2 linked regions of the Alkalinema sp. FACHB-956 genome follow. The protein of the gene in region 1 binds, or shares a complex with, the protein of each later gene. Links are inferred from orthologs where the notes say so. Each region holds a gene or a part of one and is shown in the gene's direction. Other genes may lie near its edges. The genes, in order: uvrB and pcrA.

Region 1 (14,752 bases):
GCAAGAATCAACCATCCGCAGCGCGTCTTTCACCGCTGGTCAGCCCCCTCAATCGGGGGCACAATCCCCGCTGACCCGATCTCAGATTGCCCGATCGAGTCCCCTAGGCGATTTGCGGCTGGGGTTTCCCCTCAGCGTTCCGGCTCCCATCACCTCCCGCTTTGGTTGGCGTACCCATCCCATTTTGGGCGAACAGCGGTTCCATGCGGGGGTTGATTTTGGGGCGGCAGCAGGCACCCCAGTCGTTGCGGCAGCGGGGGGCTATGTTCACGAGGCGGAGGACATGGGCGGCTATGGCTTGGCGATCGTGATTGAGCACCTAGATGGTTCCTTTCAGACCCTCTACGGGCATCTGTCAGAAATCTTGGTCTACCCTGGCATGGCAATCCAGGCTGGACAAATCATCGGTAAGGTGGGCAGCACGGGCCTGTCTACGGGGCCGCACCTCCATTTTGAAGTTCGGCAGCGTCAAGGGGATGATTGGGTCGCGATCGATCCCCTGCCCAAACTGCCTAGCAGCGGGGACAGGCAAAGCACTACTCAAGCCTTATTTAAACAACGCCAGTTCATGGAAGAACGGGCTTGGGTGCAACGGATGACCGTAGAACGGTAAAATCTTTCGAGGAAACCTGACAACGCGCAAGCTCACCTAAAGCATCATGGCAGACGTGGCAGTTCGGATCGAGACAGACAGCATGGGGCCGCTGGAAGTGCCCAGCGATCGCTACTGGGGCGCACAAACCCAGCGATCGCTTCACTTTTTTGCCATTGGCCACGACACCATGCCTGCGGAACTGATTCGCGCCTTTGGCATTCTGAAAAAAGCAGCAGCGATCGTCAATCGGGATCTGGGTAAATTGCCAGCGGATACAGCAGATTGGATGATTCAGGCGGCGGATGAGGTGATTGCGGGTACGTTGAACGATCACTTTCCCCTGAGTGTCTGGCAGACGGGTAGTGGTACGCAGACGAATATGAATGCCAATGAGGTCATTTCCAACCGGGCGATCGAATTGGCAGGGGGAGAAATGGGCAGTAAAACCCCTGTTCACCCTAACGATCACGTTAATATGTCGCAGTCGTCAAATGATACGTTTCCCACTGCGATGCACATTGCGGCAGCCCAAGCAATTCATGAACAGTTGCTTCCTGCGGTGCAGCAGTTGCGAAAAGCCTTGAATGCAAAAGCTAGCGAGTTTGAGACTCTGATTAAAATTGGTCGTACCCATTTGATGGATGCGGTACCATTGACCTTGGGGCAGGAATTTTCCGGCTATGGGGCGCAATTGGATCTTGCCCTGCGGCAAATTGAAATGACCTTGCCGGGATTGTACGAGTTAGCGATCGGTGGAACGGCAGTGGGTACCGGGTTAAACACCCATCCAGAATTTGCCGATCGTTCCGCAGCGGCGATCGCCCAACTGACCGATTTACCCTTTATCAGTGCGCCGAATAAGTTTGCAGCCTTGGCCGCCCACGATGCGATCGTCATGACCAGCGGGGCACTCAAAGCCTTGGCCTGTGCCTTGATGAAAATTGCCAATGACCTGCGCTGGATGGGTTCCGGCCCCCGTTGTGGCTTGGGTGAAATCACGTTGCCCGCCAATGAACCGGGGTCTTCCATCATGCCGGGGAAGGTCAATCCCACCCAATGCGAAGCGATGACGATGCTATGTGTACAGGTGATGGGCAATGATGCCACGATCGGCTTTGCAGGCAGTCAAGGGAACTTCGAACTGAATGTGTTTAAACCTGTGATGATCCATAATCTGCTGCATTCCATTCGGCTCTTGTCCGATGGTTGTCGATCGTTTACCGATCACATGGTCGTTGGCATTCAAGCCAATCCCGATCAGATTCAGCATTTTCTGAGCAATTCGCTGATGTTAGTGACAGCGCTCAATCCCCACATTGGCTATGACAACGCGGCCAAAGTCGCCTACAAAGCCTATCAGGAAAAAACAACGCTGAAAGCGGCTTGTGTGGAGTTAGGGTTGCTCTCGGAAGCGGAATTTGACCAATGGGTGCGCCCGGAGCAGATGATCTATCCAGGCTAGGAAGCCATCGGGAGAGAGCATCATTCCGACGATCTCTCCCCCATTCCCCTCAAAAACGGGTCGGTAAAGCCTTGATATCTTCGGTAATGGAATCGATTTGATTGACATAGTTAACTTTAATCTCTTCCATTAAGTCACTGATCAACGATTCCATTTCTTCGATCGATTTCCCCTTCTGCAATTCCTCCACCATCACTTTGCCAAAGTTTTTCACCAATTGGCTCAGCAGTTCAGCGGCTTGGGTATCTTCTAATGCTTTGACGATCGCGTCATAGGCCCCAGCGGTTACCGTGGCCACCAGTTGCTCGTTGACTTGGCTGGGAATGCTACCCATAATCGGCACGGCTTTAAAGCCCTTGTACAAGGGAGCTTGTTCCAGCACACCTTCTAAACTGTGGCGAATCAATGCTTCCAAATCCGGCTTAATCTGGGGGAGCACTTGATACACGGTCAGCTTTAAAACATGGTTCGTCAGTTCCCGAATTTCATCCCGCTCGTTGAGATCTACGTAGGGCCGATTGACCGATCGAAGCAACCATTGGGAAAGCGTTCCTTGCTGAATATTGGCTTGTAGTTGATTAATCACTTGGACAATCACCGCTTCCGTCAGTTCTTCGGCAATGTTGCTTACAAAACCTTGGGTTGCTTGATCACGGATACGATCGAGGTTAATCAATTCCGCTTGGTCTAACCGAATCGCCACCGGAATCACCCGAAGCCACTGCCACATGGGAATCAGCAGCAACAAATCATACCAACGCCAGAGCATTGCATCCAGCCATTTCAAATTGCGGAATCGCCGCGTTAGATAAAAGGTACGACCTAAATACTCGAGGGCAAACAATGCTACAAACGGTGCATCCAGTATCCAAAAGAGATTGTTAAATTCACCATTTTCACCAATGGAACGGTAATAGTTCGTGGCAATCAGTGGGCGAATTTGCTGGTTGAAAAATTGCATTTCCTCCCGCACATTCTTTTGCAGATGTTCCTTGCTCCAAAACACCTTAAAGGCTTCACGGGAAGGGGCGTCACTATTTTTGCCGTAAATATGCTCCCGGACTCGATTTTTGATCTTTTCCAAGGTGCCGCTTTTATTGGCAACTTTGAAGGGATCCGTGGTCACCATGTCACTGCTTTGTTCCCGCAGGTCTTGGAGGCGCGCTTGGACTTGGGGGGACTCAATCCCCCCCTGTTGCAATTCCTGCTCTAATTTGTCTACGGTATCGAGGTATTTCTGGGTATCGCGATGGGGTTCAATACCTTTGAGGGGGTCGTACCATTGAGTGATCGGGGGCAGGGGAACCGTAAAACTCACTGGGCCGATCGCGATCGTGCCTCGCAACCAGAAGTCGCGCCACATCACATAGGTCAGGTCAAATCCTACGAGTCCTAAATTGGCCACTGCAATGATTGCCATTACCCGCTCATACCAAAGGTTTTTCCGGCGTGCAGACAACTGCTGATTCAGAGGAGAGACCATACCTATTCCCTACGAAACACTCACGCAAATTTTACGCGCTTTCGATCTGTTTGTTGCAGCCCTTTTTGGGACATCACCCGTTTAAACTAAAACCGTCGTTGCAAAGACACCCTCTCATCTGTACCGGGAGAGTAGCTCTGTTCAATATTCTGGAGGATGGGCGATCGAGGAGCTGTTCTATGATGGAAGAAGGGTTGTAGCATAGCCTTGTTAAACTCGTGCAAAGGAACGACGTATGTTACTAGAAATGGCGGTGGGAGATGCCTACGGAGCTGGATTTGAATATGTTCCCGAATTTGCACTGCAACGAAATGATTTATCGGGTTATTTACAACATACGAAATATCAGATTCAACCGGGGAAATATACAGACGATACACAAATGAGCTTAGCGATCGCGGAAGCGATTGTCGCAGAAGACGATTGGAACCCAGCGGCGTTGGCCGATCGCTTTGTTCAAGTATTCCATCGTGATCCGCGTGAGGGATACGCCTCTCGGTTTTACCAGTTTTTGCAGGACACTCAAACGGGGGATGAATTTCTCGCCAACATTCAACCTTGGAGTGAACGAAGTGGAGCCGCGATGCGAGCTGGCCCGATCGGCGTGTTTTCCGATCCCACTGAAGTCTTAGAAAAAGCGGCCCTTCAAGCTAAGCTGACCCACAATACCCCCGCAGGCATTGCCGCTGCCCAGGCCGCTGCTTTGATGAGCCATTATTTTTTGCACCAGTTAGGGGACAAAGCGGCATTGGGCCAGTTCCTAGAGCGCCAGATACCGGGCTATAGCTGGGCCGAACCCTGGGGCGACCCCGTGGGGGAAAAGGGCTGGATGGCGGTGCGGGCTGCCATCACCGCGATCGTGAACCATGACCGTCTCAGCGAAATTCTACGGGCCTGCATTGCCTTTGGTGGCGATGTGGATACCGTTGCCACGATCGCCCTGGCCGCCGCCAGTGGGAGCGTAGAAGTCACCCCAGATTTGCCCCAGCACTTGGTAGATGGGCTAGAAAACGATCGCTATGGTCGGGACTATCTCTGTGCGCTGGATGCCCAACTGTTACAAAAAGTCTCGCTATCATAGAACTATTGACCCTCGTTACCCCCGTTGATAGCTAACCCATGCCACAGTTCAACATCCAAGCCCCCTTTGAACCCAAGGGTGACCAACCGAAGGCGATCGCGGCGCTCAAACAGTCCATCAGCCAAGGAAATCGCTATCAAACGCTGCTCGGAGCCACCGGAACGGGAAAAACCCACACGATCGCCCGTGTGATTGAGCAATTGGGCAGACCCACCCTCGTCTTGGCCCACAACAAAACCCTGGCGGCTCAACTCTGCAACGAGCTACGGGAATTTTTTCCCTACAATGCCGTGGAATATTTCATCAGCTATTACGACTACTATCAACCGGAAGCCTACATTCCCGTTAGCGATACTTACATTGAAAAAACGGCTTCCATTAACGAAGAAATTGATATGCTGCGCCATTCCGCGACCCGATCGCTGTTTGAGCGGCGGGATGTGATTGTGGTGGCGTCGATTAGTTGCATTTACGGTTTGGGGATTCCCGCTGAATATTTAAACGCAGCGATTCCCTTTCGTGTGGGGGAGGAGGTCAACCAACGGCAAATTCTGCGGGATCTGGCTTCGGTACAGTACACCCGCAATGATCTCGATCTTGGGCGGGGGCGTTTCCGGGTGAAGGGGGACGTTTTGGAAATTGGGCCGGCCTACGAAGACCGCATTATTCGAGTCGAGTTTTTTGGGGATGAAATTGATGCGATTCGCTACGTTGATCCTGTGACAGGCAGTACATTGCAAACCCTAGAAGCCGTCAATATCTACCCCGCTCGCCACTTCGTTACGCCGGAGGATCGGTTGGAGGATGCCTGCAATGCGATCGAACAGGAATTAAAGGAACGTCTAGAAGAACTGGAAAAAGAGGGGAAGTTACTGGAAGCCCAACGCTTAGAACAACGAACTCGTTATGATTTAGAAGTCCTACGAGAGGTTGGTTTTTGCAATGGGGTGGAAAACTACTCTCGGCACTTAGCGGGCCGTGAAGCCGGAGCCCCTCCAGAATGCTTGGTGGACTATTTTCCAGAAGATTGGCTCCTGGTGATTGACGAATCCCACGTAACCATTCCACAAATTCGCGCGATGTACAACGGGGATCAAGCCCGCAAAAAGGTCTTGATCGACCACGGTTTTCGCCTACCCAGTGCCGCAGACAATCGCCCCCTAAAAGCCGATGAGTTTTGGAACAAGGTCAAGCAAGGGATTTTTGTTTCAGCAACCCCTGGGAATTGGGAACTGGAAATTTCCGAAGATCACATTGTTGAGCAGGTGATTCGACCCACGGGCGTACTTGATCCGGAAGTGGTGGTACGTCCCACGGAAGGGCAGGTGGACGACCTTCTTGCGGAAATTCAGGAACGGGTTACTAAGAAAGAGCGCGTGTTGGTTACCACATTGACCAAACGGATGGCGGAGGATTTAACGGAGTATTTCCAAGAGCGTAGCGTGCGGGTTCGCTATTTGCATTCAGAAATCAATTCGATCGAACGGATTGAAATCATTCAAGACCTCCGGGAAGGGGTTTTTGATGTGCTGATTGGGGTAAACCTATTGCGGGAAGGGTTAGACCTGCCAGAGGTCTCGTTGGTGGCGATTCTGGATGCGGATAAGGAAGGGTTCCTGCGGGCAGAACGATCGCTGATTCAAACGATCGGGCGGGCGGCGCGTCACGTACAGGGGCAGGCGATTTTGTACGCCGATAACATGACCGATAGTATGGTCAAGGCGATTAGTGAAACCGAACGTCGTCGCGCGATTCAAATGGCCCATAACGAAAAGCATGGCATTGTCCCCATGCCGATCGTCAAGAAATCCAGCAATGCCATTCTCGCCTTTCTGGAAGTGTCTCGCCGCTTGAATTCCCAGGAACTGGAGCAGGCTTACGTCCAAGCGGATGACATTCCCTTGGAAAATATTCCAGAACTGATCAAACAATTTGAATCGCAAATGAAGGAGGCCGCGAAGAATTTGGAATTTGAGGAAGCTGCGAAATACCGCGACAAGATCAAGCACCTACGGGATAAGCTGACTGGCAGCCGAACCTAGAAGAATTCAGTAGTAGTGCTCCTGTACTTCTGGAACCCGACTTGCCGTAGAAATTGCTGCCGCTATACTGCCTGGTTGCATTACTGCTTGATTGGGATGCCAAATCATCTGTGTCCTCTTCCCGTTGAAAACGGCAGACCTCGCCTGTGACAAGTTAATTCGACTGCACTTGTATCTTGCTCCTTCCAATTCTGTAATGTTTTGTAATATTCGAGTAATCCATCCCTAATACCCAATTGATTTGGTATAAACGTTCACAATCTAAGCTTTTAAGTCATCCAATCCTCCCAGCATTGATAGCCAGGTTTTGATTGCTGTTGTGTAGGGTTGATGTTTGCGTTTCAGGGTATCGATGCAGACGTGACGGGTAATAGCTGTGGCGACAGGGAATGTTGATCGTGGCGGTGGTGTATCTAGTGGAGTTGATCCGGTTTCTACAGTGTTTTCATAGATGAAAATTTGGTACTGAATTTCATATTCACTTTCGCTGATTGATCGTGGTTGCAGATGAACCTGGATACGATCGCCGCAGTGCATTGGGCGACGGAAATCGATGCTAGCGTGAACGATCGGAAAGGCCACCGTTTGTCCAGCGGAAAAAAATGTTCGGAGGTTGATGCCGCTGGCTTGGAGTGAGGCTTCGTAGGCTTCGTGGCACAGGTTTAACCCATTGGCAAAGTAGACAACTCCCGCTGCATCGGTATCACTAAAACGAATCGTGCGATCGTAGATAAAACCCATCTGACCATAATTGAAACAACACTCATTCAACAATACTAATAAACTTTCTACGCTTCACGAGTGAAATCGGCTCCGAACTGATCTCCATCCAATGCCACTAAAACAGGCTCAAAGGCAATCTGCTTTTCCAGCAAAACAATCCAAATACGACGGGATGGGATCGACAATAAATTGTCGTAAAAAAATTGTAGTAAAACTTCAGCATAGGGAATTCCGTCAAAGATTCCTTAGCTTAGCAAGTCATTCCAGAAGCAGTCTGATGCAACCCAATGCTGCCTGATGAACGATGCTACCTGATGAACGATGCTACCTGATGAACAGCGATGACAAACGTAAAGCTCTGACTGATGAAGATCTGGCTGATGAAGACCTGATATGACTACTCGGCGATCGGGCCATCCGCTAGACTCACGCCTCAATTCAGCTTTTGCAGCCCAGATTGAATGAAATTGAGATTTGCTTGAATGCCCTTGGCTTGAATGCCCTTGGCTTGAATTCACTTGGATTTGCTGAGGGGCTGAAACGCAGTCTCTAAACGAGCGGTTAATTGCTGCACCGCATCCTGCAAAGGAATCGCTTCAATTCTTCCTGTGGCAATCAAATCAGTGACTCGATGATTATGGACTTCCCCCCGTAGGCCCGCCGCAATTTCATCCGCCGCCCGCCCCGTGCCATCAATTACAATCACCGTTTGCCCCGCCCGCAAATTTTCCAAGGCATCCCGCCAAGTCACATTCCCCCCATTCAGCAAAATGGCCACCGAAGGGGTTGTTCCCGACAACTCACTGGCAACCTTGGCTAACCAATGGGACTCATCCCCCCAGGAATTCCCAGGTGTTAGCAAAAAATGGGTGTGGTTCGGTTCCAACGGCGAAGACTCGGGATGCTCATTGCTCGTGCCGGGAAACTCCACCAATGCCAAGGGAGCAACTCCAATCAAAGGGAACGTCCCTTGGATGTGCGATCGAGCAGACCCCATCAACCGCATTACCCCAGAATCCGTCCCACCATCTACTACACAGGTCTGGTACCGTTCCGCGATCGGCGCGATCGCATCGGTAAACAGTTGCTGAATTTGGCGATTTTGCTCCGGTTCAAAATAGGAAGCTCCGCCAATCACGACCATCACCGGATGGGGCACCAGGCTGATACCCACCGTTTGCAAGGCATTCCGTAAATGTGCCATTTCCCCCAGGACGGCAACCTGGGCATGATTGGAAGGGGTTGATGTCTGGGAAGACATTTGGATTTGAAAGGATTGTTTCATACCTCATATTATTCCCTAGCAATCAGGGAAGCGACGCGATCGATAAAAGCATCCGGTTGCGAGATTGGCTGCACCAGCACATCCGTCGAGAGTCCCATTAAGGATAGGTCAGCGATAGGTCGATCGCCATCCCCCGACCAGATGACCAATAACGGGGGAATGGCTTCGTTCTGCTGGGTTAACCCAGTCCAGAATTCTGGAAGCAAGGATCCAGACACAATTACACCATGGGGCTGGAGAATCTGGAAGTTTTGCAGCGCCAGATCAATTTCCGTCATCCACACCACTTGATATTCTGCTGGATTTAGGAGATCACAAACCACATGGGCCATCTCCTCATTGGATTCGAGCAGTAAAATCCGCTGATGCAACAGTGGTAAGGGTTGCTCCTGCGATCGCACGTAGTCAAGGGCCGATCGCACCTGGCTGGGCAGTTGAACCGTAAAAGTAGACCCTTCCCCGACCTTGGAAGCGACCGAGATACTACCGTCATGCAGTTCCACCAGTTGTTTAGTCAAGGCTAGCCCCAAGCCTGTGCCCTCGTAGTGACGGCGATAGGATGGATCCAACTGCTGAAACTTTTGGAAGAGGAGAGGATGCTGGTCTTCGGGAATGCCGATGCCGGTATCTTCTACCTGAAGGGTGGCGGTATCGGCCACTTGCCAGACTCGCAGGGTGACCGTTCCACCCGCTGGCGTAAACTTCACCGCGTTGCTGAGCAGATTGATTAAAATTTGCTGTACCCGTCGTGGATCAGCTAGGAAGCGCGGGGTTTTCTCGCCGTTAGCCCCATTGGCACATTTCAAGAACAGGGTAATTTGTTTTTTCTGGGCTTGATCCTGAACCTGACGGAGGGTTTGGCTGGCCAGATCCACCAGAGAAAATTCGCGTACATTGAGAATCGTGCGGCCCGTTTCCAGCCGCGACAGTTCCAACATGTCGTTAATTAAGGACAGCAGGTGCTCTCCCCGATCGCGAATAATTTGCAGATACGCTTTTTGTTTTTCAGAGGGCAAGGGCGTTTCCGGCGTTTGCCGCAGCAGCGTCGCCGCCATGCCAATCACACAGGTCAACGGCGTCCGTAGCTCGTGGCTCATGGTTGCCAAAAACTCACTCTTGGCCTGATCCGCTGACTGGGCTGCATACAGGGCATCCCGCAGGTTTTGCGTCCGTTCAATGACCTGTTGTTCCAAGGTGTCTTTTTGACATTGGAGTTCGGCATACAGGTTGGCCTGGTGAATCGCGATCGCCAGATTATCTGCCAAACGCTCTAAACAGTTACAGTCCTGCTCTCGCCACTGCCGGGGTTGTTCGCATTGATGGGCAATCAGCAAACCCCACAGATGACCCTGAACCAAAATCGGCGTCGCCAGTTCCGATCGCACGGAATCGCTGCCCAACGGTAAAAAATAAACGGAGGTATTGGCGGAATTGGAGGTGTCAGTAATGCTACAGGACTGGCCCGATTGATACTTGTTGCGCAATTCCGTCGCAGGCAATTGCCAACCGTCCGCGATGAGGTTCAGGACAGAGGGAATGCGATCGTGGGCGCGGGATTCGTAGGTAATGCCATCCAACTGGGGCACGGTGATCGGAACCGCCGTCGTGGGCTGGTCGAAATCGACGGGACAGGCCGGAGCCGAAATATTGAACTGGTAGATGATTAAGCGATCGGCTTTCAGGAGTTTGCGAACCTCTTGAACCGCCGTTTCCAAAATCACGGGAAGTTCTAAGCTTTGGCGAATTAACGTGGTGACTTGATTGATCAGCCGCTCCTGCTCAACCTGTTGTCGTAATTCTTCCTCGAAGGAACTCGATGACATACGCGCCTATAACAACGAAAGGAGAGGGTGCGCAGGGCATCCATCCACCAGGGATCAAACGACTCACGATCGCGGAATGGGCTATCTGCCAAATCCTAAGAATGCCTTAGGACACATCCCAGATAGGAAGAATTTATCTACCTGTTAGGAGCCTGACAAAAACAAACCAAACGTAGCTTTATAGAATTTTGAGTAACGCAAACTTTCCCTCACTCTAAATCCCTCTCCCATTGGGGGCGAGGGACTTTTAATTCCGGCTCTCTTCTCCCATTTGGGGAGAAAGGTGGGGGATAGGGGCAGTTCGCCAGGAACTCATAGGCCAAATAAAATTTCGATACAAGTTAGGAGATACAAGGTGGCCAGAAATCAGTGAAACTGGTCTACAGTCAGGATTTAAGCTTTCGTATTTATGGTGTTCTAGTTACTAGCCTAACTAGATTTAGCGCAGAAAGATGGCTCCCTTGGAATCTTTTAATAGATTTAAGGAAGAAATGCTTACTTTTTAATCGTCACACATTGTAAAGCAAAATACCAATCTTTTTGGGAAAACCTGTCATTGACTTGGGTGAAACCTAAGATCAAGCACAGCGATCGCAGCCGATCCCACGTTAGGGTAGAACAGGTTTATTGTTGGGGGAGGCGAAGGTTATGCATCGCATTGCGGCTATTCCAGGGGGGTGGAATCCTGGGCAAGAGGGAGTTGTTGTCATTGAGCAGCAGCCAGCGCCGATCGTCTTTCTCACGGCTGCGGATACCGAAATCCAAGCCCTGGCCCAGGCTTGTTCCCAGTTGCCCTCGGACTTTCCTGCCATCCGAGCGGTGAATTTGCTGAATCTCCAGCAGCAGTTGACGATCGATACCTATGCTGAAACGGTGTTGGAAGAGGCAAAAATCGTCGTGGTGCGGCTGTTGGGGGGCGTGGCCTACTGGGGCTACGGCTTGGAGGTCTTGCAGGAACTGAGCCAACGCAGGGGCACCCATTTAATTTTGTTGCCCGGAGATGATAAACCCGACCCCGCGCTGATGAGCCGATCGACCCTGCCGCTCCCGGTGGTGAATCGCTGTTGGCGCTATTGGACGGAAGGGGGACTGGAGAATGTCAAGAATGGGCTGCTGGATCTGGCTAACCACTGCCTGGGCCGCAGCTATCCCGTGGTGTCGCCCCAGCCAGTGCCCAAGGTGGGCTACTACCCCTGCGAACCGACGCCGCTCTCCTGGCCCAAGGTCGGTATTTTGTTCTACCGAGCCCATTATTTAGCGGGCAATACGGCTCCGATCGCGGCGTTGTGTGAGGCATTGCGCGATCGGCAGTTAACCCCAGTTCCCGTGTTTGTCTCCTCCCTACGGGATCCGGATGTGGCGGCGGACTTATTGGCAGAATTTCAACCCAAGGAGCAACCTGGTCTGCAAGTCCTGCTGAACACGACCAGTTTTTCCCTGATTTCCCCCCTGGGGATTGGGCAAGCGCAACCAGACTTCGAGCCCGATCTGGGGGAAACCCTTTGGCAACGGTTAGATGTGCCGATTTTTCAAGTGATTTTTAGTGGCGGGACGGCGGAACAATGGCGATCGCAGGTGCGGGGGTTGTCGCCTCGGGATGTGGCGATGAATGTGGCGCTGCCGGAGGTGGATGGCCGGATTATCACTCGTGCTATTTCCTTTAAGGCGGTGCAAACCCAGCATCCGCAGTTACAAACGGAAGTGGTGGGCTATGAGCCGATTGCCGATCGGGTGAAGTTTGTGGCGGATTTGGCGGCGAATTGGGTGCGACTGCGGCAAACGCCGATCGCCGATCGTAAAATTGCCTTAGTGCTGGCCAACTATCCCACCCGCAATGGTCGGCTAGCCAATGGTGTGGGGTTAGATACGCCCGCCAGTTGTGTGGAAATTCTGAAAGCCTTACAAAAGGCGGGTTACACGATCGAGGATGTCCCGCAAACGAGCGATGAATTGATTCGGCGATTGACCCAAGGATTCACGAACGATCCAGAAAGTCAAACTGTTATATCCCATGATTTATTCTACGATCGAGATTGCTTCAATAGGGAATTTTCAGATTTACCAGAAATTGTCCAGCAACAAATTCAACAACGCTGGAATGGTCATGAATCGGGGGAAACCCATGGACGATCGCAGGCTTTTCCGATCGCGGGGATTTGCCTGGGGAATGTCTTTGTGGGGGTTCAACCTTCGCGGGGCTACGATCACGATCCGGCTTTGAATTACCACGCGCCGGACTTGGAACCCACACTGGAATATTTAGCGTTTTACAGTTGGGTGCGATCGCAGTTTGGCAGTCACGCGATCGTCCATGTGGGTAAACATGGCAATTTGGAATGGCTTCCCGGAAAAAGTGTTGCGCTCTCGGAGCAGTGTTATCCCGAAGTGGCGTTGGGTGCCCTGCCCCATTTCTATCCCTTTATCGTCAATGATCCCGGTGAAGGTTCCCAGTCGAAGCGCCGCGCCCAAGCAGTGATTATTGATCACCTGACGCCTCCCATGACTCGCGCGGAGCTGTACGGCAACTTGCAACAGTTAGAGAATCTGGTGGATGAATACTATGAGGCGATTAATCTCAACCCTGGCCGAATGGGTTTAATTAGCGAAAAAATTACAGAATTGCTTACCCAAGAACATCTCGATCGGGATTGGCAATTGCCTGCGATCGAGATTGCAGCCGGTAATGATTTTGAAGAAACGGTCTTGACTAGTCTCGATCGTAATTTGTGTGAACTGAAGGATGCCCAAATTCGCGATGGGTTACATATTTTTGGGCAATGTCCCGAGGGCACTCAACTGCGGGATCTAATCATTGCGATCGCCCGCCATCCCCAACCGGGTCGCATGGGATTAACCCGCGCGATCGCGGAAGCTTGGAATTTAGAGTTCGATCCGCTGACGGCAGATCCGGCGGAACCGTTTGTTCAGGCTTTACCCAGTCAATCCAGCCAATCCAGTCAATCCACGGGCGATCGGGAAGGCAAAAGCACTTGGCGTAAGGTAGGCGATGGGATCGCAGCGATCGAAGCAGAAGCAATCCGATTGGTCGATCGATTGCTAGATTCATCAGTATCTGAATCGTTAGCGTTGATCCTAGAGGGATCGATCCCCCTAAATCCCCCTTTTAAAGGGGGACTTGACAATCCTTCGAGCTTCCTAAATCCCCCTAATCTTCCTGTAACAGGACTTTCAGAATCGCGAATCCAGGCCCTTCAGCAGGAACTGCACTGGATTGTGAATACGTTACTACCCAACTTGCAAGCAACCACTCAGGAAATTACAGGGTTACTCCATGGGTTATCCGGCGGGTATGTTCCAGCGGCTCCCTCCGGTGCTCCCACCCGAGGCCGTCCAGAGGTGCTGCCGACGGGGCGTAATTTCTATTCGGTGGATATTCGCGCCATCCCCACCGAAAGTGCTTGGGATGTGGGTCGCCGTGCTGCGGAAGCCCTGATTGAACGCTACACCCAGGAGAATGGGGATTATCCGAAAACCCTGGGACTCTCGATTTGGGGCACCTCTACGATGCGCACGGGGGGCGATGATTTGGCGGAGGCGTTGGCGTTGTTGGGTGTACAACCGATTTGGGATGGGTCTTCGCGCCGAGTGGTGGATTTTGAAATCATTCCCCTCAGCATTCTCGATCGACCTCGCGTCGATGTCACCTTAAGGATTTCTGGATTTTTCCGGGATGCGTTTCCTAATCTAATTGATTTGTTTGACCAAGCTGTGGCCAAGGTGGCTGCGTTGGATGAACCGGCAGAGGATAACCCCCTTGCAGCCCGTTGTCGGCAGGAGTCGATCGCGTGGCAAGCCCAGGGTTTACCGGAAGACCAAGCGATCGAGCGATCGCAGTATCGCATTTTCGGCTCAAAACCGGGGGCCTATGGTGCGGGTTTACAGGGAGTGATCGAAGCACAGAACTGGACGACCGATGCCGACCTGGCCCAAGCTTATATTAACTGGAGCAGCTACGCCTACACCGGAGCCGCGATCGGGCAGTCTGCGCCGGAAGCCTTCACGCAACGGTTACAACAATTAGAAATCGTCCTGCACAACCAAGATAATCGCGAACATGATCTCTTGGATTCCGATGATTACTACCAATTCCAGGGCGGACTGACTGCTGCCGTGCGCACCGTCCAAGGTCGCCAACCCCAAACCTATTTCGGCGACCATGCCCTGCCGGAACGACCGCGCATTCGCACCCTCCAGGAGGAAATTGCTAAGGTCTATCGATCGCGGGTGGTGAATCCCA
Region 2 (14,852 bases), on another replicon or contig:
TCCCCGAACTGACAACCATTAATTTCGATAAAAATAGGCGAGATTTCATACCGAATATAAAACGCATCTTTTCCCCAAGCCTCCGGCGGAAAATACTCCTCAAATACAGCCCGGTAGTGAGCATCTACCGCTTCTTGAGTCTGACTACTTTCAACCACCAAGAAATACTGCTCAATCAACCGCTTGAAGTAAAACAGTAATTTTGCACAAATGCTCTTACCACTTGCCTGGGGGCCAATCAGAACATTGATTCGCTTCACCTCAATTTCCAGGTTCTGAATACCCGCAAAATTTCTAACGACTACTGTTTCAGTCATACCCTCAACCCAGCCACGGCAAGGAATCCATCCAAAAAGGCTAGTATCCTCACCGATCCTAGCATTCCGACGGAAACCTCAGCCTCAGCCCCAACCTCAGCTCGCGATCGACGAACCCAGCGGCGAACTTAACTCCGGCACAATCTGCACCTGCGCCACCATCAACGCCGCCACCGTCCCACACAACAACAACCGATCGTTCGCCTGCACATCCACACTGCCCTCCGGCCCCTGGAAAAACTTGCCTTCCCGCCGAATTGCCTGAATCTGCACCCCCTCCAACGCCAACTCCTGAATCCGTAACCCCACGATCGGACTGCCCTCCGGCACCCGCAACCACTGGCAAGAATTCCCCTGAGCCGGAACCGCCGCCTCTCCCTTCACCAGCGCCTCAAACGCCTTCATCTCCGCCACATCGCCCACCAGCAACACCCGATCGCCCTGCTCCAGCGTCACCTCCCCTGTGGGGTAATCCACCTCCAAACCCCCCGCCCGACGGATCGCCATCAGCGTCACCCCCGTCAGCCGCCACACATCCGTCTCCTGCAACGTCATCCCCAGCAGCGGCGAATCATCCGGCATACTGTACCACTTGTTATTCAAATCACTCGTCGCCGCCTTCAACTCCCGCGACACCTCATCCGACGACAACGCAGGCCGAAACTCCAAATACCGTGCATTGCGAATCGTCTGAATCCGACTCTGCACCAAACTCTCCGTCAACCCCATGCCCATCCACAGGTGCGCTGAAATCTCCAAACTCGCCTCAAACTCCGGTTGCACCACCTCCCGTGCCCCCAGCTGGTACAGCATCTCGATATCCTTCGGCTGATTGGCCCGCACCACCACATCCAAATCCGGCGCAATCTCCAACGTCCGCTTTAATGCCAACCGCGTACTCATCGGATCCGGCAGCGCGATCGCCATGCTGCGCGCCTCCGCCACCCCCGCCTTCTCCAGCACATGCAAACTCGCCGCATTGCCATAGATGTAGGGAATCCCCCCATCTCGCAACTGCTGAATCCGGCTTTCCGACTGCTCCACCACCACCACCGGGCAATTCTGCTGCTGCAACAGCTTGACCAAATTACGCCCCGTCCAGCCATAGCCACAGATCACCACATGGCTCTTCTGCGGCAACTCGTCCGAACTGTCCATCAGTCCATCGGCCTTCAGCAAATACTTCGCCAACCAGGGCACCGCCTCCGCCCAAGCCAGCAACTGCGGCACCGCCCGCAAAATAAACGGCGTCACCACCAACGTCACCGCCGTCGTCCCCAAAATCAGCAAATACACCCGCCGCGATACCAGCCCCAGTGCCTGTCCCTCACTCGCCAACACAAAGGAAAACTCCCCAATCTGCGCCAGCCCCAAACCACTGATCAGCGCCGTCTTCAAGTCATAGCCAAACCCCTTGACCAACGGCGTCACAATCAGGAACTTACCCACCAGTACCAGCGCCACCAGCCCCAGAATCAGCTCCAGGTTATTCCACAAAAACACCGGGTCGATCAACATCCCGATCGACGCAAAAAACAACGACGCAAAAATATCTCGAATCGGCTCCACATAGGTCAGGGTCTGATCCGCATACTCCACCTCCGAGATCATCAACCCCGCCACAAAGGCCCCCATCTCGATCGACAGGCCCAACTGTTCCGTCAGCAGCGCAATCCCCAAACACAGCGCCACCACGCCTAACAAAAACAGTTCTCGGCTCTCCGTCTTAGCCAGGAGCCGCAACAGCCGTGGAATCACCCAAATTCCCGCCGCCACCGCCCCCAGCGCAAACAACCCCGTCTGCACCAAAGCCCAGCCTATCGCTAGCCCAATTTCCTCCGCAGGTTTATCCAGCGCTGGCAGCACCGCCAGCATCAACCCCAAGGCCAAATCCTGCACCACCAGAATGCCCAGCATCACCTGCCCGTGGGCTGTCCCGGTCTCATTGCGCTCCATCAACGACTTCAGCACCACTGCCGTGGAAGACAGCGACAAAATCGCCCCGAGAAACACCCCCTGGGGCGGCGAAGTCACCCAGCCCATCAGCAACGAAGCCCCCGTGGTGACCAAAATCGTCAGGGCAATCTGCAAACCGCCCCCACCTAAACTGATCCACTTCACCTTCTGCAATTCTGAGAAGGAAAACTCTACTCCCAGGGCAAACAGCAAAAAGGCTGCGCCAAACTGCGCCAAGGTTTCTACCTGCACCAGTTCCTTAATCAGCCCCAGCCCCGTCGGCCCCACAATGATGCCCGCCAACAGATAGCCCAGCAACACGGGTTGGCGCAGCAACGCTGCCAGCAAACCACCCGCCGCCGCCGCCGCCAGGACGGTCACCAAATCCACAATCAGTCGAAAGTCTTCCTGCACAGGCCGCTCTCAGATGAGAAGAAATATTACAGTTGATTAACTTTCAGGATACTACAGGCCCACAGGTTCCCACGGGGTCGATCGCGGGGATAATCTCGATCGACCTTGCCAAATCGGCATTCTGGCCTTTCAACCTCGATCGGGCGATGCCCCGGCCTGCCAACCTCCCACCCCGTCTCCTGAACGGGTTTTGGTATCAAACCATCCCCCTTTTCTCCCCTTTGAATTGAGCCTTGATTCGGAGCTAGGTCGTAATTCCCGACCTAGCTCCTATTTCCGGGTCTCAGCCCAAAACAGTCCCCAATCAAGCCACGGGAAAAAAAATGAGGAATTCCTTGGAGAATCCTTGATTTCCCTGATACAACTGAGGGGAAAACGTATATAAATTGTGTGGTGCATAATGGGTGTTGCTAGACCTCGATTCTGGGGCATGATGGATAAAACCCATCTCAACACGCCACGATCAAGCCAGTGGAAAGCGCTATGAGTATTGAGAAGATCGTCGAACAAGCCTTGCAGGATGGTTATCTGACTCCCGCCATGGAAGCGGAAGTGGGACGGATCTGTGATACGGCCTCAGAACTTTCGATCGAAGAATATATGTCCCTCGATCGTCTGATGGGTGCCCTGCTGACTGGAGAAGTGGTGGCCGTACCCCGGAAGCAGTTCATCAACGTCATGGAAGAGTTGGTGCTGACGGAAGCGATCGCGCGGGTGGCCGAAATTGAAGCCACGAGCGAACGTACCCTAGATCTGGGGGATATTGCCGCCTATGCTCTTAACCGTCTCCCCCCGCTCTACGCTACGACGGAAGAAGGGGCCACCTACCAAAGATCGAAAGCGAAGGAAGATTTATCTCCCCTAATCGCCCAGTGTGTCAACGAAGCGATCGCGAAGAACCTCGATCGTCCAGAGTTCTACCCCGAACGGCAAGCGATCGGCAAGAACAACAACAAAGACGAAATCCTGACCCAGGTCAGTTCGTTGCTACAAGCCTATGCACCCACCTTTGAAGCGGGCGCTAGATAGGGTATCCCAAGTTCCCAAGGCCGCTGCGGTGAATTCAAGATCGGCTAGATAAATAAATAGATTAAATTTATGGACTAATTGCCAATTCTATAGATTGCAATCTACTGGTCAGCCTCGATCGCAGGATGGAGCAGTTATTCTTCGATCGTCGTTCTTCTTAGGATCTAGGCAAACCCTACTTAGCGCAACTTGTTCCCCGCAAGTGATTGACTGCAAAGTGATTGACTGCAAAGTAATTAATTGCAACGTGATTGATTACAAAGTGATTGATTGAAAGTTGCTTGCTGCTATCCAGTCTTCTAAACGATAACCCCCAGGAGCCATTCTAGAATCTTCCTGGGGGTTCATTTGTTTACGCCGATATTGCTCAATCGTTGCCGTGCTTCGGGCTACACCTGCAAGACCTGTTTTGCGACGATCAGGAAGTCCCGGCGCTCCTCGTAGCCGTTATACCCCCCGTTAATCGTCAAGGTAACGTTATCGAGATCATCCTCATCTGCCAGACTATTCAGGTGTTCCCGATTCCAGAACCACCCTGCGCTTAAACAAGCCAAATCGGGATCGGCTAGGCGGGTGGGATTGGCCAGCAAATCGATCCCCAAGTCTGTGCCACAATGACGGTAATTGTGGCGACCCGTAACTTGAATCAATCCCCGTCCCTTAAAGCGAACCCCATCCCCTTCCTGGACATTGCCTAGATCTTCCCGCCCTTCATAGTCCTCCCCAGACGCCAGTTCTTCCAAATAGTTAAAAGAACCCGATTCATGGGCCACCTGAGCCAGGAAATGGGCTTGGCGCAGGGGGGTGTTGATCTTATAGGTGGCCATGGTGACCAAGAGGTGGGGATAGAGTAACCTGACCTGCGCCGGTTCGGCATAGGGGGCAATATCCAGCAAATTATCGACCGACACCGGTGGAATTTTTTCTTCTGGGAAAAATTCGGCATAGGGAGATTTCCCGTCTGGCCGATCGTTGGCCCGCAGCAACACCCGCAGCGTGTCATCCACCAGCCCATCCTGGGTCTGCAACGTTTCCCCAGTAATGGCCCGAATGCGTTGTTTCAAGAGATCAGCCGCTTTGCGGCGGGCCTCAGGGATTGCAAGATTAGGAAAGGTGCCTGCATAGGGAGGGCGGTTGGCCGGACGCTTGGGCAGGTTATTCAGAATCCGCAGGAGTTCATCTACTTTGAAATCGCCCGTCACCAGTTCGGTGCCGTCGTTCTCGGTGAGCAACCTGGAAATTTTATCCGCAGCTTGTTGACGCCAAAGTTTGAGCTGAGTTGCAGAGGGCATAGTTCCGTTCGATCGATCAAGTTTAATAGAGCTTTCTTCCCATGTTGTCGAAAAAATAAAAGGTCTTCGACATCCGTAGCATTACTTCACTTGACTAGAGAGAACTTCCGCAATTCTGTTCCCACTTTAACTTGAACACCTTCCCAGCTTGAACACCTTCCCAGCTTGAACACCTTCCCGCTGAGCGTTCAGGTTGTCCTAGGTTTAAGGTTGTCCTAGGTTTAAGGTTGTCCTAGGTTTAAGGTTGTAGCAGGGAAAGCTGACCATTGCGCACCTGGAGGATCGGTAAATCCGCCGATCGAATCAGGCTTTCATCGTGGGTCGTGACCAGAATCGTAATGCCAATCTGGTTGAGCCGCTTCAGGATATTTAAAATTTGGCGAGAGTTATCGGGGTCCAGGTTTCCCGTGGGTTCATCCGCTAGCAAAATTGGGGGCGTTCCCACGATCGCGCGGGCAATGCTGACCCGTTGCTGTTCTCCCCCAGACAACTCCTCCGGAAACGCTTGAGCCTTGTGCTGAAGCCCCACCATTTTCAGCGCTGGTTGCAACCGCCGTTCCACTTCCGCCCGCCCATAGCCCTGGGCCCACAGGACAAAGGCTACGTTTTCCGCGACGGTACGCCGGGAAATCAACTTGTAGTCCTGGAATACCACCCCAATCCGCCGCCGCAACCGGGCCAAGCGATCGCCCCGCAGGGTATTCAAATCGCAGCCGTCTACCTTCACTTCACCGCTACTGGCCCGTTCTTCCCCATACAGCAGCTTCAGCAGTGTGGACTTCCCCGAGCCCGACGGCCCCGTCACCAAATAGAAATCTCCTTTTTTGAGATCCAAATTCACCCCCGTCAGGGCTTGGCTGCCATTGCGATAGGTTTTGCCCACGTTGCGCAATTGAATAATCGTTTCCCTGGCCGCCTGGGGGGAGACTCGTTCCTCCGTGGGGGACTGGCGCGATTCCCCAGCTGGTGGATGCGTGGGTGGGTGGGTCGATAGGTGTGGTGAATGGCCCCGCTCTGCCTCAGCAACCGGGTCGGCAGGACTGCCCTGGGGATTCACCAAACTCTGCGCCATACGTGACCAACTCCTTTCTAATACGGGTTCCTATCGCAATTCACGGCTGACGGGGTTGCGTCCGGTCATTCGGTACACCAGCGATCGCCAAGCAAACTGCGGTAATGCTAACATCCGCTTCCAACGCCAGGGTTCCTGATACAGGCGATACACCCACTCTAGGTGATTGTCCCGGAGCCAAGCGGGGGCGCGATCCTTGGTGCCTGCCCAAATGTCAAAACTGCCACCCACCCCAATCCAAATGGCCTCTGGACAGAGGTGACGGTGTTCAGCAATCCACAGTTCCTGACGCGGTACGCCCAGCCCGACGTAGATGATGCGCGGTTGTAGCGATCGTAATTGTTCCCGGAACGCAGCCATTTCTTCACCCTGGAGGTAGCCATGCTGGCTGCCAGCGATCTGTAATCCGGGCAGTTGGTGTTGCCAATTGATTGCGGCCTGTTCCGCCACCGCAGGCGCACCGCCATAGAAAAAGACTGAATCGCCAGACGAGGCTACATGGCGCAGGAGGGTGGCTGCGAGTTCAATGCCGGGGCAGCGTTGGGTGGTTTTGCCATAGAGCTTGAGGTAAAGCACAATGCCCGCCCCATCGGGAATCACCAAATCCGCTTGATGAATGATGTTCGCCAAGGTCGGATTCTGCTCGGCCTGCATGGTCATTTCCGCATTCAGCGTGACGACATGGCAACCTTGGCGATGGCGTAGGCGATCGGCCAACCAGTTGGCGTAGTTGGGGAGGAGATGCACGGGCAACCCGAGCACAGAAAAGCGATCGGGGTGCTTTTGTTGGGGGGAGTTGGACATATGCGGATCAGCTGCAACCATTGCCACACCTCTACAATGATCCTGGTGTTCGAGTTTGTAATCAAGCATTTGACAGACATTTGACAGACACTTGATCAGAGTCTGGAGGAGTGATCTGCTAGGCATGATTGCCTAGGAAATAGATTGCCCATCCAGGCAATGCATTGTAACCCAGGCTGTCCCTAAAAAACGCTTAATCATTGGATTTTCATGGATCTCTTTCTGGCAAAGTGTCTGGCAATGGTGCTGGAAAACCGTGAGACTGGAAAACCGTGAGACTGGATCAGGTCTACGGACGATTGGTCAAACCATATTGACCTGCATTGATCCTGTATGGGCTGAGAACCTGATTGTCAATTGAATACTGATTTGTAGAATTCTATTGCTCCAATGGTTGCTTCTTGTTGCTGCTAGTAATTCCAAATTGATTTATGCAAACCTGGTTTTAAAGCCGTTTTTAAGTCGGTCTAGCCTTCAAATCGGGTCTATTAATTCCGTCGATCGCTTTTGCCTATTCCTGGGATAGTAGTCCACGGTATCCTTGCGCTAGATACCATAGCGCGTTAATCGTTCCTTAATGTCTTTTAATCAATCGTTGTACTACAGTGTACAGATCTTCGATCGGCACATCCTCTTGCCAAGAAATTTGCAAACTTTGTCACACTAGAGTCCATGATGTTGGGTGAAGACTCATGTTTGTGTATCCGGAGTTGTTACAACTCGACGAACAACGGTTAATCCAACGATGGGAACAGCCATCCCCCGCTGGAGAAGATCCCTTTACCTACTACACCGAAATTGCCCAGGCACTCCTCGATCGCATGGTGGCTGCGTTACCCGCCCTCACTGAGGACTTGGAAGAAGATGAATCCTGGCGAACAACAGCGTTGTTGCTCCTGATTCACTCCTACTACGTTCCCCGGTCTGACCTTAAATCTGACCCCGAATCCGCCCCTCACTCTGACCCCAAGGAAGTGCCGTCTGGGGGCAATTGTGGACAGGATTCATCTCCTTCTGCATAGGCGATAATTTCTGAACCGATCCGACTTGCCAGACGATCGCCCAAAACTCCCAGAAAACGCTATTGTGAGTATTTGGTCTGTCTCTCATTTTCTCTGCGCAAACCCATGGCTCAGTTTCAGGACTTTTTGGCACACCTCAACCCGTCCCAACGGCAAGCGGTCGAACACTTTTGTGGGCCATTGTTGGTTGTGGCGGGGGCTGGATCTGGCAAAACGCGAGCCTTGACCTATCGTATCGCGAATCTTGTTCTGACCCATCGTGTGGATCCAGAAAATATTCTTGCGGTCACCTTCACCAACAAAGCCGCCAAGGAGATGAAGGATCGGATTGAGCGGTTGTTTGCCGATCAGCAGGCTCAGGCAAGCCATGGCAAACCCTTGAATGCTTTGCCGGAATATGAACAGACCAAGCTGCGATCGCAGGTCTACAAAACCATTACCAAAGACCTGTGGATTGGCACGTTCCATGCCCTCTGCTGCCGAATTCTGCGCTTTGATATTGAGAAGTACACTGACGAAAAAGGTCGGACATGGACGAAAACCTTTTCGATCTTTGATGAATCCGATGTCCAAAGTGTGATTAAAGATATCATTGTTAATAAGCTGAACTTAGACGATAAGAAGTTTGAGCCGCGTAATGTTCGCTACGCCATCAGCAATGCTAAAAACAAAGGACTGTCTCCAGCAGAGGTAGAACGGGAACAGCCGAATTTCCGAGGTCGGGTTATTGCTGATGTGTATAACCATTACCTCGATCGACTGGCGGAAAATAACGCTCTGGACTTTGATGATTTAATTTGGCTTCCGGTAAAGCTATTTCAACAAAATGAACAGGTGCGGGATTACTGGCATCGACGCTTCCGTCACATTTTGGTTGATGAATACCAGGATACGAATCGCACGCAATACGATCTGCTGCAACAATTGACGACCAACGGCCAATCTCCGCGCAAGTTCAACGATTGGAACCACCGATCGATCTTTGTGGTGGGCGATGCAGATCAGTCGATTTACTCCTTTAGATCGGCGGATTTCACCATCCTGATGGGCTTCCAAGAAGACTTCGGCGATCGTAAAGCCGATACGGAAACGCAGACGATGGTGAAGCTGGAGGAAAACTATCGATCGACGGCGAATATCCTGGAAATGGCGAATGCGTTGATTGAGAACAATACCGAACGCATTGATAAAGTCCTCAAGGCTACTCGCGGGGAAGGGGAAGCCGTCTATTGCCATCGCTGTGAGGATGAAGTGGATGAGGCCGAATTTGTGGTGCGGCAAATTCAGAGCTTGGAGCGCACCAATCCAGAGTTGACCTGGGGCAAATTCGCGCTCCTTTATCGCACCAATGCCCAATCCCGCGCCTTGGAAGAATCCCTCCGCCGTGCCGCCGTGCCCTACAAAATCATTGGGGGCCTACGCTTCTACGATCGTAAAGAAATTAAGGATGTGCTGGCCTATTTGCGTGCGGTTGCCAATCCTGCCGATACAGTCAGTTTGCTGCGGGTGATTAATACCCCCAAACGTGGGGTCGGCAAATCCACGATCGAATCGTTAGTCAGAGCCGCCACGGAATTAGAGACATCTTTGTGGCAGATTCTCAGCGATGAAACTTCTGTTAAAACCCTGGCAGGCCGTTCTGCTAAAGGGGTTTTAGCGTTTTCCAGCTTGATTCACAAGTATCGTCAACGGCTTGATCAGATGTCTGCTTCAGAATTGGTGCAAAACTTGTTGGAGGAATCGGGTTACTTAGATGATCTGAAAATGCAGGGCACCGATGAAGCGATCGATCGCATGGAAAACGTGCAGGAGTTATACAACGCAGTCTTGCAATTTGAGGAAGACAGCGAAGACGATCGTAGCTTAACGGGATTTTTGGCCAGTGCGGCCCTCGCATCCGATCTTGACGATAAAAATAACGAAGATGAGGTCGTTTCCCTCATGACGTTGCATTCGTCGAAGGGGTTGGAATTTCCGGTGGTCTTTCTGGTGGGATTGGAACAGGGGCTATTCCCCAGTTATCGATCGCTGGATGATCCCGCCGCGATCGAAGAAGAACGGCGGCTGTGTTATGTGGGCATTACCCGTGCTCAGGAACGACTGTTTATCTCCTATGCGCGGGAACGGCGGCTCTATGGCAACCGGGAACCAGCAATGCCATCACTCTTTCTTGCGGAATTACCTAAGGAATTACTGGAAAGCAATACGCTGTCAGCGATCCCGTCCCGGCTGAGTCAGGGAATGGCATCGGGGCGGGTTGCTAGCAGTAAAACCGCTGGCAAGGCTGCAACTAGCTCAACCTTCAAAGCTCGGAACAATCCCCCCCAGGAATGGAAGGTGGGCGATAAGTTAGTCCATGAGGCGTTTGGGACAGGTCAGGTGAGCCATGTGTTTGGCAATGGTAGCAAGGTGAATTTAGGGGTGAAGTTTCCTAAAGCTGGACACAAGATTATTGATCCGAAGATTGCGCCAATTCGCAAGGTGCAGTAAGTTGCCTCTTGACACTCCCCCATCTGAAGCACGGGGGGATTCTTGGCTCTAGGAAGTCACTTGTCCTGACAGGATTGCTCCAGTGACGAGGGTTTTACGCATTTACCTGATAACTGGAGTAAGACGACAAAGACGCTGGGTCAGGATAGGCATGGGTCGCCACGGTTGGAGATTGCGGATGGCTGCTCGTCGCAGTCTCAGCCTCCGGCCAATCAACCGTCTGCACCATTTCATGCACCACCAACACCGAACAAGATGCATGTTGCAGAATATATTGACTGACACTATTCATACCCACCTGACGCACCCCTTGGTTTTCGCGATGGCCAATCACAATTAAGTCCGCTTTCCATTGATCGGCAAGCTGACAAATTTTCAACTCTGGATTCCCCATTTGGCAAGCCACCTGCGTGGCAACCCCTTTGGCGATCGCCTGCTGAAGATAGAGATCGATCCATTGTCGCGCTTTTTTCAATTCATGTTCTAGGCGATGTTGTTGCACCCGTCGCAGCGTATCGTACATCGACTGCGCATCCTGGGCATTGCGAATATCGAGAGACGTGGGCATCGTCGCCTGCACATCGCGATCGGTTTTGACCGTATGGGTAATTAACAAATGACTAGCCTGGGGATGCACCTGATCGATCGCGCGACCAAACACCCAATCATCCTTACTGGAGTGATCCAAAGCAACTAAAACGCGGCGAAAGCTCATAATTGAATCCCCTCGCATACAGCATGGTATCAAATCAAGCTGGACAACAGATAAACCGTAGTTAACCGTAGTTAAACCATAGTCACGGTCATGGAAGGAACTGAGTTAGCAAGTAGGCGAGAGAGATGCAACCCAGATAAGCGGATGACATAACATAATTGCCCCCAGAACGTAACGCAAAAGTTGATTTATTCAACTCTGGGACTATCATTGCAATTAAAGTTCGCGATCGATCCTAATCAGAAACAAAGTTAACTAACAATAGATTAGCAGATGGAAATCAGTAGATCGAAACCCATGAAACGTCAATGTCGCAGCGCCAACAGTCTAATTCAAGCCTACTGAGAAGTATGATATAAATCCAGGAAGTTTCCAAGATTGACAAAAAACAATACAAAAGTTAATAAACACCATCGACGGACAACACGATCGCATCTCAATTTGTGACTCTGCCGCAGGCAGAAAGCTAGGGAGTCTGCCCCTTCACACCACGCGATAGCGCATTCCAGGATCTTGATGCACCACACCCATGAGTTCCAACTGTAAAAGAGCACTACTCACATCTCCCGTCGGCAATTGCGTTTGCTGAACCAAGCAATCGATCGGCACTGAGCCATCCATCTCAATCAGCATTTCCAGAATCGTTCTCAGCATCGGTTCTAAAGTCGTTAAATCAACAGAAGCCATCACTGACGCTGAAGATGAACTTGGTGCTGATGCACTTTGCACTGTCGCTAATGTTGTGTAATCAATTCCCGGTAACGCCCCCAGTAGGGTTAACAACTTCTCCGGTTTCGGGATAATTTGCGCCCCTTGGGAGATCAAGTTAATGCAACCTTCAGCTTGGGGATTATCCAGATTGCCTGCCAGGGCATAGACTTCCCGTCCACACTCATTCCCCAAGCGAGCAGTAATCAGGGCACCGGACTTTTCACCAGCTTCCATGACTAAAATCGCTCGGCTAAGACCCGCGACAATGCGGTTGCGGCGGGGAAAATGGGCTTTATCCGGCTTGGTTCCGTGGGGATATTCACTCAGCAGCAGTCCCCGATCGAGGATTTGCCGATACAACTGGCGGTTACTCGCAGGATAAATTTGATCAACCCCCGTTCCGAGCACTGCAATCGTCGATCCCTGCGCCTCTAAGCAAGCCTGATGGGCGATCGCGTCAATGCCATCCGCCAACCCCGACAAAATCGTAAAGTTGTTCTGGCTGAGCAGTTTACTAATGCGGTGAGTCCAGCGTTTACCGTAATCCGATGGGTTGCGCGTGCCCACAATGGCAATTCCAGGCGCAGTTGCGAGGTTAGCCAGCAGGTGGGGATTGCCTAAATAATGCAACACCGCAGGCTTATCTGGAATTTCCTGTAACAGCGGAGGATAGTCTGGATCGCTAGGCGTCCAGAACTGGGGATTGCTTTGCTCATAGGCCCGGAGAAGTTCGATCGGGTGCAGATCGCGGCGATCCTGCACAATGCGATCGGCGGTCAGGAGGCCAATGCCCTCCACGTTTAACAATTCCGCTGCCGTTGCCTCCCAAGCCGTCTGCAAATCCCCAAAATACTCGCGCAGCCGGTTGAGCAACACATCCCCCACCCCTGCAACTTCCCGCCAAGCCAACCAGTACGCCCGCTCCTGCACCGTTTATTTCCCTACATGCTCAATTGTGCTTAATTCGATCATTTGAGTTATTATGCCCAGATTGGGTTAGGGCTTGATACCGGTCTTGATCCCGTAGGGATTCTTGATCCTGTTTTGATCCATGTGCTTTGCGCTGTAGCGTTTGACCTATCACGATCGTGTCTTTTGACGTTCATTAACCTGCCACTGCCACCATGCCCGATCGTCCGATCTACCTTGACTGCCACGCCACAACACCCGTAGACGATCGTGTCTTTGAGGCGATGAAACCCTTTTTTACAGAGTTTTTTGGCAATCCCGCCAGCGTGACCCATCAGTATGGCTGGGAGGCCGAAGCCGCCGTCAACCAGTCAAGGACAACCCTCGCAGATGCGATCGGCGCAACCCCCGAGGAAATTATTTTCACCAGCGGTGCAACGGAAGCGAATAACCTGGCAATTAAGGGCATTGCCGAAGCGTATTACAGCCAAGGCAAACACATTGTCACCGTTGCCACGGAACACAATGCTGTGCTTGATCCCTGTCGGTATTTGCAAACCTTAGGCTTTGAAATCACCATTCTGCCAGTGCAATCCGATGGCTTGCTAGATTTAGCGCAATTGGAAGCCGCCTTGCGATCGGACACCATTCTCGTGTCGGTCATGGTAGCGAATAACGAAATTGGGGTTGTGCAACCGATCGCTGACATCGGCCAAATCTGCCACGATCGCCAAATCATCTTCCACACTGACGCCGCCCAAGCGATCGGGAAAATCCCCCTCAACGTACAAAGTCTGCAAGTGGATTTGATGTCCCTGACAGCCCATAAGGTCTACGGCCCCAAGGGCATCGGAGCCTTGTACGTGCGGCGACGCCATCCACGAGTCACCCTAGCCCCCCAACTCCACGGCGGGGGCCACGAACGGGGCCTCAGATCGGGCACACTTTACCCGCCCCAAATTGTTGGGTTTGCCAAGGCCGTGGACCTTGCCCTAGCCACCTTACCGGAGGAAGCCCAACGCCTCCGCCAACTCCGCGATCGCCTGTGGGCCCAATTACAATCCTTGGCAGGTGTGCACCTCAACGGTCATCCTGAGCAACGCCTACCGGGAAATTTAAATCTCAGCATTGCTGGAGTGGACAGCGCAGCATTACTCGTAGCATTGCAATCCACGATCGCCATTTCCTCCGGTTCCGCTTGCACCTCCGCTAAAATTGCCCCCTCCCACGTCCTCACAGCCTTAGGTCTGACGGATGACCTCGCCTTTGCATCCCTGCGCTTTGGCATTGGTCGATTTAACACCGAAGCTGAGATCGATCGGGCAGCCCAAGCAGTGATCACAGCAGTCAACACACTGCGTAATAATGCAATCAACACACCGCACAGTGATGCAATCAACACCGCAATCAACAGCCCCCCTGACTGACCGATAGCGCCAACCCGTCTAACTCAGGGCCGTCACGATCGCGGAAGCCTCTTCACCATTGATCCGCCACAAGGCCCGACTGGCCTCCTGCCGCACGAGGGATAGCTCCCCTTTGCACGCTGCAATCAGTGCCGGAACTGCCTCCTTAGCCTCCGACCCGATCGCGCCTAAGGCATAGGCCGCCACCCAGCGCACCTGCCAATCTTCATCCTGCAAACAGCGGGTCAGCGCAGGCACCGCAATTCTGGCATTGGATTCGAAACTCGCTAGCACCCAAGCTGCACTACTGCGAACGTGGGGCACCTTGGATTCCAACGCACTAATTAAGGCAGGAATCGCCACCGTTCCAATTTTTCCAAGGGCCGCGATCGCCTCTCCCGAAATGCGGCGATCGGGATCCCGAATCCGCTCCACCAAGGCCGGAATCGCACTGCGAGCCTCCGCCCCAATCTGACCCACGGCACGAATGGACTCCTGGCGCACCTGCCAGTGATCATCCTGGAACGCTTTCACCAATGCGGGTAACACCGGTTTCGCCGAACTCCCCAAATCACTCAGCTCACGAATTGCCCGCAGGCGACTGTCCAGTAACTCATCCTGCAACTTCGGTGCCAGCCGCGCCAGCCGCTGCTCCACCTGGGCCCGCCGCAGCAATTCCGCACTCAACCCCACACGCCGCCCTAGCTCATCCAGA

What was found.
Region 2: the proteins of uvrB (region 1) and pcrA are in contact, whole or in part, in a crystal structure (PDB 7EGT), measured with the Thermus thermophilus proteins. The link is inferred for Alkalinema sp. FACHB-956 from one-to-one orthologs. Residues at the interface, in WP_096411307.1 of Thermus thermophilus: Glu23, Leu25, Arg26, Asp27, Gly28, Glu29, Arg30, Phe31, Arg55, Glu326, Asp327, Phe328, Glu379, Ser382, Gln383, His398, Gly400, Arg401; in WP_096412145.1 of Thermus thermophilus: His654, Arg656, Phe657, Gln666, Asp668, Glu669, Lys680, Arg681, Leu682, Ser683, Lys685, Tyr686, Ala687.

What each region holds. Positions count from the first base shown.
Region 1 is NZ_JACJRC010000002.1:355,142-369,893, reverse strand. Bases 4,211-7,161 are described here. They hold uvrB (excinuclease ABC subunit UvrB), read left to right. Parts: upstream 4,211-4,659; coding sequence 4,660-6,663; downstream 6,664-7,161. Other genes in these bases: H6G21_RS04920 (thioesterase family protein), read right to left, coding at 6,925-7,161; H6G21_RS04930 (ADP-ribosylglycohydrolase family protein), read left to right, coding at 4,211-4,621. Outside these bases: H6G21_RS04945 (M23 family metallopeptidase), read left to right, coding at 1-613; fumC (class II fumarate hydratase), read left to right, coding at 669-2,057; H6G21_RS04935 (hypothetical protein), read right to left, coding at 2,107-3,540; more of H6G21_RS04930, read left to right, coding at 3,776-4,210; more of H6G21_RS04920, read right to left, coding at 7,162-7,404; H6G21_RS04915 (hypothetical protein), read right to left, coding at 7,901-8,671; H6G21_RS04910 (ATP-binding protein), read right to left, coding at 8,680-10,494; cobaltochelatase subunit CobN, read left to right, coding at 11,143-14,752. UniProt on the Escherichia coli protein: The UvrABC repair system catalyzes the recognition and processing of DNA lesions. A damage recognition complex composed of 2 UvrA and 2 UvrB subunits scans DNA for abnormalities.
Region 2 is NZ_JACJRC010000010.1:78,929-93,780, forward strand. What follows is about bases 7,653-10,703. They hold pcrA (DNA helicase PcrA), read left to right. Parts: upstream 7,653-8,011; coding sequence 8,012-10,396; downstream 10,397-10,703. Other genes in these bases: H6G21_RS12970 (hypothetical protein), read left to right, coding at 7,653-7,906; H6G21_RS12980 (universal stress protein), read right to left, coding at 10,491-10,703. Outside these bases: H6G21_RS12935 (ATP-binding protein), read right to left, coding at 1-317; H6G21_RS12940 (cation:proton antiporter), read right to left, coding at 414-2,687; H6G21_RS12945 (hypothetical protein), read right to left, coding at 2,714-2,887; H6G21_RS12950 (late competence development ComFB family protein), read left to right, coding at 3,171-3,716; H6G21_RS12955 (glycoside hydrolase family 19 protein), read right to left, coding at 4,106-5,008; cell division ATP-binding protein FtsE, read right to left, coding at 5,247-6,080; H6G21_RS12965 (WecB/TagA/CpsF family glycosyltransferase), read right to left, coding at 6,111-6,884; more of H6G21_RS12970, read left to right, coding at 7,577-7,652; more of H6G21_RS12980, read right to left, coding at 10,704-11,111; DNA-processing protein DprA, read right to left, coding at 11,595-12,752; H6G21_RS12990 (IscS subfamily cysteine desulfurase), read left to right, coding at 12,947-14,158; H6G21_RS12995 (HEAT repeat domain-containing protein), read right to left, coding at 14,177-14,852. UniProt on the Escherichia coli protein: A helicase with DNA-dependent ATPase activity. Unwinds DNA duplexes with 3'-5' polarity. Translocates on single-stranded DNA with 3'-5' polarity. Initiates unwinding more efficiently from a nicked substrate than double-stranded DNA.